Regions from separate parts of the Actinacidiphila glaucinigra genome, predicted to be linked through region 1. Evidence: riboswitches for the same ligand, from Rfam matches in the RefSeq annotation. Region 1 holds a riboswitch; the other holds the start of a gene.
What was found. Region 1 has a riboswitch for glycine ahead of gcvP (aminomethyl-transferring glycine dehydrogenase). Riboswitches for the same ligand answer to the same signal wherever they lie in the genome.

Region 1 (3,401 bases):
TACGCTGCCCGGCGTGGGTCCCGCGACGGCGGAACACCTGCGGCGGGCGGGCATCCTCACGGTCGGCGAGGTGGTGGAGGCGGGGGAGGCCGAGCTGGTGCGGCTGCTCGGCAAGGCGCACGGCGCCCATGTGCACGGGATGGCCCTGGGGATCGACGAGCGGCCCGTGGTCGCCGACCGGGAGAGCAAGTCGGTCTCGGTGGAGGACACCTTCGACGTGGACCTCACCGACCGGGTACGGGTACGGCTGGAGGTGGACCGGCTGGCCGAACGCTGCGTGCGCAGGCTGCGCTCCGCCGGCCGTTCGGGCCGCACGGTGGTGCTGAAGGTGCGGCGCTACGACTTCACGACGCTGACCCGCTCGGAGACCCTGCGCGCCCCGACCGACGACCTCGCGGTGGTCCGGGAGACCGCGGCTCGGCTGCTGGAGGCCGTCGACATCACCGGTGGCGTCCGGCTGCTCGGGGTCGGCGTCGCCGGGCTCGCCGACTTCACGCAGGAGGACCTGTTCGCCCAGGCGGCGGAACGGGACGAGGAGAGCGCTGCGGACGAGGATTCCGGCGCGTCGCAGGGGACTCCGGAGCGGCCCGCGGAGGAGGCCGGTCCGGCGGAGCGGCGCTGGGTGCCCGGCCAGGACGTACGGCACACCGAGTACGGCGCCGGGTGGGTGCAGGGCAGCGGGGTCGGCAGGGTCACCGTGCGCTTCGAGGAGCCGGGTTCGGCGGAGCCTGGGCGGGTGCGCACCTTCGCGGTGACCGATGCGGAGCTGGAGCCGTCCGAGCCGCTCCCGCTGGTGTTATCGGACCTGCCGGGACTCCCGCGTCAGCTGTCGCCGGCCAGCGTGCCGAAGTCGCGGTCCGGCGGGGGCTCCGGCACCGGGCCGGAGAGCGAGGGCCCGCTCATGCCGTAGTGGTGGTAGAGCTGGAGCTCCTGCTCGGGGGAGAGGTGCCGGCCCACGCCGAAGTCCGGGGCGTCCTTGATCAGTGCCTTGTCGAACGGCACGCGCAGCTCTTCCCCGGTGAACTCGCTCGGTTCCAGCGGCACGAACGCGTCACGGCTGAAGAGACCGGTGCGCACCGCGGCCCATTCGGGTTCTCCGGTGGCGTCGTCGAGGTACACCTCGTCGACGGTGCCGATCTTCATCCCGTTGCGGTCGAAGGCCCTGCGTCCGATGAGGCTGCGCGGATCGATGCCGGTCTGCACGGTCCCTCCAACTGATCGCGATTAATCCTATTTAGGCACGAAAGGTGGCGGCTGTCACATGACCCGCTCCCTGACCGCGCTGGTACGCTGACAGCGGCTGCTGACCCCTTGCGGGAGAGTCCTGGCGACGCGGGGAACCGCCCGTCGGGCGCCGAAGGAGCAAACCCTCCCCGGAATCTCTCAGGCATCCGTACCGCATGGGCGAGGTCACTCTGGAAAGCAGGAAAGGGCGGCACAAACTGTGCGCGGCCCCTTCCTCACCGACGGTGAAAGCCGTCCCGGCGCGTGTGCGGGACGGTGAAGCTCTCAGGTTCAGATGACAGAGGGGGAGGCCGTGTCGCGCCAGACCAGGAGGCCTCCGCTGATGACCGCCAACCGCATCCCACTCTCCGAGCTGGAGCGCGGCATCCCCTTCGAGCAGCGTCACATCGGTCCCGACGCCGGTGCGCAGGCCAAGATGCTCGCGCAGGTCGGCTACGGCTCGCTGGACGAGCTGACCGCCGCAGCCGTCCCGGACGCCATCAAGAGCGCCGAGGCGCTCGGCCTGTCCGGCGCCCGCACCGAGCCCGAGGTCCTCGCCGAGCTGCGGTCGCTCGCCGACCGCAACCAGGTGCTGCGGCCGATGATCGGCCTCGGCTACCACGGCACCTTCACCCCGCCGGTCATCCTGCGCAACGTCATGGAGAACCCCGCCTGGTACACGGCCTACACGCCCTACCAGCCGGAGATCTCCCAGGGCCGCCTGGAGGCCCTGCTGAACTTCCAGACGGTCGTCGCCGACCTCACCGGGCTGCCCACCTCCGGTGCCTCGCTGCTCGACGAGGGCACCGCGGCCGCCGAGGCGATGGCACTCGCCCGCCGCGTCGGCAAGGTCAAGGACGGCGTCTTCCTGATCGACGCCGACACCTTCCCGCAGACCGTCGCCGTCATCGAGACCCGCGCCGAGCCGACCGGTGTCGAGGTCGTCGTCGCCGACCTCAGCGACGGCATCCCGGCGGAGATCGCCGAGCGCGGCGTCTTCGGCGTGCTGCTGCAGTACCCGGGCGCCTCCGGCGCCGTGCGCGACCTCAAGCCGGTCGTCGAGCAGGCCCACGCGATCGGCGCGATCGTCACCGTCGCCGCCGACCTGCTGGCCCTGACCGTGCTCACCTCCCCGGGCGAGCTCGGCGCCGACATCGCGGTCGGCACCACCCAGCGCTTCGGAGTGCCCATGGGCTTCGGCGGCCCGCACGCCGGTTACATGGCCGTCCGCGACACGTACGCCCGCAGCCTGCCGGGCCGCCTGGTCGGTGTCTCCGTCGACGCCGACGGGGACAAGGCCTACCGCCTTGCGCTGCAGACCCGTGAGCAGCACATCCGCCGCGAGAAGGCCACCAGCAACATCTGCACGGCGCAGGTGCTGCTCGCCGTCATGGCCGGGATGTACGCGGTCTACCACGGCCCCGACGGCCTGGCGCAGATCGCCCGCCGCACCCACCGCTACGCCGCGGTCCTCGCCGCCGGCCTGCGCGCCGGCGGCGTCGAGGTGACCACCGGTGCCTTCTTCGACACCGTCACCGCGCGTGTGCCCGGCCGTGCCGCCGAGGTCGTGGCCGCCGCCCGCGAGGCCGGGGTCAACCTGCGCCAGGTCGACGCGGACCTGGTCGGCATCGCCTGCGACGAGACCACCGGCCGCGCCGATCTCGCCGCGGTCTGGGGCGCCTTCGGTGTGACCGCCGACGTCGAGTCCCTGGACGCGGCCACCGAGGACGCACTGCCCGCCGGCCTGGCCCGCGGCGTGGACTACCTGACCCACCCGGTCTTCCACCAGCACCGCTCCGAGACCGCGATGCTGCGCTACCTGCGCCGCCTCGCCGACCGCGACTACGCGCTGGACCGCGGCATGATCCCGCTGGGCTCCTGCACCATGAAGCTCAACGCGACCACCGAGATGGAGCCGGTGACCTGGCCCGAGTTCGGCGCGATGCACCCCTTCGCGCCGGCCGACCAGGCCGAGGGGTACCTGACCCTCATCCGTGAGCTGGAGGAGCGCCTCGCCGAGGTCACCGGCTACGACAATGTCAGCCTCCAGCCGAACGCCGGCTCCCAGGGCGAGCTCGCCGGCCTGCTGGCCGTCCGCGCCTACCACCGCGCGAACGGCGACAGCCGGCGCACGGTCTGCCTCATCCCGTCCTCCGCGCACGGCACCAACGCCGCCA
Region 2 (3,401 bases), 4.1 Mb from region 1:
TATCTCCCGGCGTCACCGACCCGTCGGCCTTCGATCCGGGCGCGCCACAACCGGGCCTGGAGCCAGGCGATCTCGGCCAGCCGGGTGACCCGGGCGCCATCGACCAGGTCGGCGGTCCGGGCGACCAGAGCGCCGCGGACGCCGTCACCGACGTCAAGAACGCGCTCACCAAGCTGGTCCAGGACGTCACGGACCTGCTGGCCAAGGTGGTCGCCAAGGACCTCGCGGGTGTGACGGCCGGTGTCGCCACCGTCGTCGCCGACCTGCAGGCCCTGCTGCTGGCGGTGCCGAAGCTGCTCACCGGCGCGCTGCCGCTGCCGCTTCCGCTCCCGCTGCCGCTCCCCTTGAACGACCAGGGGGAGCAGCTGCCGCCCGAGGCGCAGATCGCGCCGCAGGCCCAGGAGGACCTCCAGGGTCAGTAGCGGTACCGCCCCTCACGCGTCGCGGCCCGGCCGCTCAGCCGTCGAAGTCGATGGCCTCGAGCTCCCGGGCCGCTTCGCGGTCCAGCAGCACCACCGAGACGCACACCCCGGGGAGCCGGCCGGCCTCCGCCTCGGCGAGCAGCCGGCGGGAGGCGTTGCGGTGCCGGGCCATGGCGTACGCCGACACCCCCCTGCCGCGTTCGCGCTGACCGTCCAGAGCGGTCCGCACGGGGACGTCCAGCAGCACCAGGTGCATGCCCCGCCCCCGGCGCCGCGCCTGACGGGCGACCCAGGCACGCACCCAGCGCAGGGTGCCGCAGTCGTGCACGACGACGCTGTCGCCCGAGCGCAACGCCCGCCACAGCCCGGCGTAGTGCGCGATCCGCACCAGGGGGCGGTAGAGGGCGTACGGCAGAAGCCGCGGCAGCCGCGCCTGCCAGCGCTCCCTCACGTCCTGCGAGTCGATCAGGCGGGCACCGCCCTTCGCGCGCCGCATGAGGGTGCTCTTGCCGCCGCCCGGAAGACCGGAGACGACCAGGACGTCACCCGGCGGGTAGCGCAGGGTGCGTACGGGCCGGCGCCCCCGCCGCAGATCGAGCAGCCGGCGCGGCCGCACGGCGCGCCCCCCACGGCGCGCCTCCCCGGCCCGCGCCGGTACCGGCCGGGACACGGCCGGGCCCCCGGCCGTCGCATACGCACTCTGCCACCGCACAGTTCGCCCTCCGGGTCCGACGTTCAAGAAATGGTAAATCCTGTGTCTTTGCCTACCCAGAGAAACGGCGGCGTTACAACCGGATCGGAACCGGACCGGGACATCCGGGACTCGATCGCGACAACGGCGGGCGCCCGTGCAATGATGGCGCCCTCAATCACATATCGGCCGTTCGAGGCCGCGCGGGAGAGCTTCCGCACCGCTGCGGCGGGCGGGACGCCGAAGGAGCAAGTCCTCCCTTGAATCTCTCAGGCACAGATACCGCGCGTTCGAGGCACATCTGAAAAGCGGGCGAGCCCTCCCGGCAACGGGGGCGCCGCCCCACCCAAGGTGCAAACCAGGACTCCTCCGACCGGAGGGTCCAGGTGAACCTCTCAGGTTCCGATGACAGATGGGGAGGACCTGCCCCGTCATCGCCCTACCTGTCTCTTCCTCGCCTTGGGAGCCCGCCCGATGAGTGAATCCCGCCGTACCGCACTGGACGCGCTGCACCGCGCCCTCGGCGCCACCATGACCGACTTCGCGGGCTGGGACATGCCGCTGCGGTACGCCAGCGAGCGCGACGAGCACACCGCCGTGCGGACCCGGGCCGGTCTCTTCGACCTGTCCCACATGGGCGAGATCACGGTCACCGGTCCGGGCGCGGGCGAGGCGCTGGACCACGCGCTGGTCGGCCACATCTCGGCGCTGGCCGTGGGCCGTGCCCGCTACACGATGATCTGCGCGCCCGACGGCGGCATCCTCGACGACCTGATCGTCTACCGCCTCGGCGACGAGGAGTACATGGTCGTCGCCAACGCCTCCAACGCCCAGGTCGTCCTCGACGCGGTCACCGAACGCGCCGCCGGCTTCGACGCCGCGGTCCGCGACGACCGCGACGCCTACGCGCTGATCGCCGTCCAGGGCCCGAACTCCCCCGCCATCCTGAAGTCGGTCACCGACGCCGACCTGGACGGGCTGAAGTACTACGCGGGCCTGCCCGGCACCGTGGCCGGGGTCCCCGCGCTGATCGCCCGCACGGGCTACACCGGCGAGGACGGCTTCGAGCTCTTCGTCGCCCCGGCCGACGCGGAGAAGCTGTGGCAGGCGCTGACCGAGGCGGGCGCGGACGCCGGCCTGGTGCCGTGCGGCCTGTCCTGCCGGGACACGCTGCGTCTGGAGGCGGGCATGCCGCTGTACGGGCACGAGCTGACCACCGCGCTCACCCCCTTCGACGCCGGCCTCGGCCGGGTCGTGAAGTTCGACAAGCCGGGTGACTTCGTGGGCCGCGAGGCGCTGACCGCGGCCGCCGCCAAGGCCGAGGCCACGCCGCCGCGCAAGCTGGTCGGCCTGGTCGCCGAGGGCCGCCGGGTCCCCCGGGCGGGCTACCCCGTGGTGGCGGGCGGCGGCGAGGTGGTCGGCGAGGTCACCTCCGGCGCCCCGTCCCCGACCCTGGGCAAGCCGATCGCCATGGCGTACGTGGACGCCGCGCACGCCGCGCCGGGCGCCCTTGGTGTGGGCGTGGACATCCGCGGTACGCATGAGCCGTACGAGGTGGTGGCCCTGCCGTTCTACAAGCGGCAGCGCTGAGGTCCCGGTCACATCCGGCACAGCCGTCCCACCTGTCAAGACAGCCGTTCACCGGCACATACCTGCATCCAGGAGAATTCACGCCATGAGCAACCCCCAGCAGCTGCGGTACAGCAAGGAGCACGAGTGGGTCTCGGCCGCCGACGCGGACGGTGTGTCCTCGGTGGGCATCACCGAGCACGCGGCGAACGCCCTCGGCGACGTCGTCTACGTCCAGCTCCCGGCGGTGGGCGACACGGTCGCCGCGGGTGAGACCTGCGGTGAGCTGGAGTCGACCAAGTCGGTCAGCGACCTGTACGCCCCTGTCTCCGGCGAGGTCACCGAGGTCAACGAGGACGTCGTCAACGACCCTTCGCTGGTGAACTCGGCGGCCTTCGAGGGCGGCTGGCTGTTCAAGGTGAAGATCTCCGAGGAGCCGGGCGACCTGCTCTCCGCGGACGAGTACACCGCCTTCACCGGCAGCTGACCGCCCGAGCCCTCCCCAACGCTCCGCCCTGTCCACTCCGACCTCCGGACGGATGACCCCCTGATGTCGCTTCTCAACAGCTCACTGCACGAGCTCGACCCCGACGTCGCCGCCGCCGTCGACGCCGAACTGCACCGCCAGCAGTCCACCCTTGAGATGATCGCCTCGGAGAACTTCGCTCCGGTCGCGGTGCTCCAGGCCCAGGGCTCGGTGCTGACCAACAAGTACGCCG

Region 2: linked by a shared signal. The riboswitch ahead of gcvT (glycine cleavage system aminomethyltransferase GcvT) and the one ahead of gcvP (aminomethyl-transferring glycine dehydrogenase) in region 1 are both predicted to bind glycine.

The regions. Positions count from the first base shown of each region.
Region 1 covers NZ_CP109144.1:7,398,438-7,401,838, forward strand. The annotation lists gene OIE69_RS33345 (DNA polymerase IV) at 1-910, shown strand, start outside; gene OIE69_RS33350 (PRC-barrel domain-containing protein) at 823-1,203, opposite strand; glycine riboswitch at 1,305-1,409, shown strand; glycine riboswitch at 1,414-1,528, shown strand; gene gcvP (aminomethyl-transferring glycine dehydrogenase) at 1,568-3,401, shown strand, end outside.
Region 2 covers NZ_CP109144.1:3,261,456-3,264,856, forward strand. The annotation lists gene OIE69_RS14200 (hypothetical protein) at 1-422, shown strand, start outside; gene OIE69_RS14205 (AAA family ATPase) at 457-1,134, opposite strand; glycine riboswitch at 1,308-1,408, shown strand; gene gcvT (glycine cleavage system aminomethyltransferase GcvT) at 1,588-2,703, shown strand; gene gcvH (glycine cleavage system protein GcvH) at 2,789-3,169, shown strand; gene glyA (serine hydroxymethyltransferase) at 3,233-3,401, shown strand, end outside.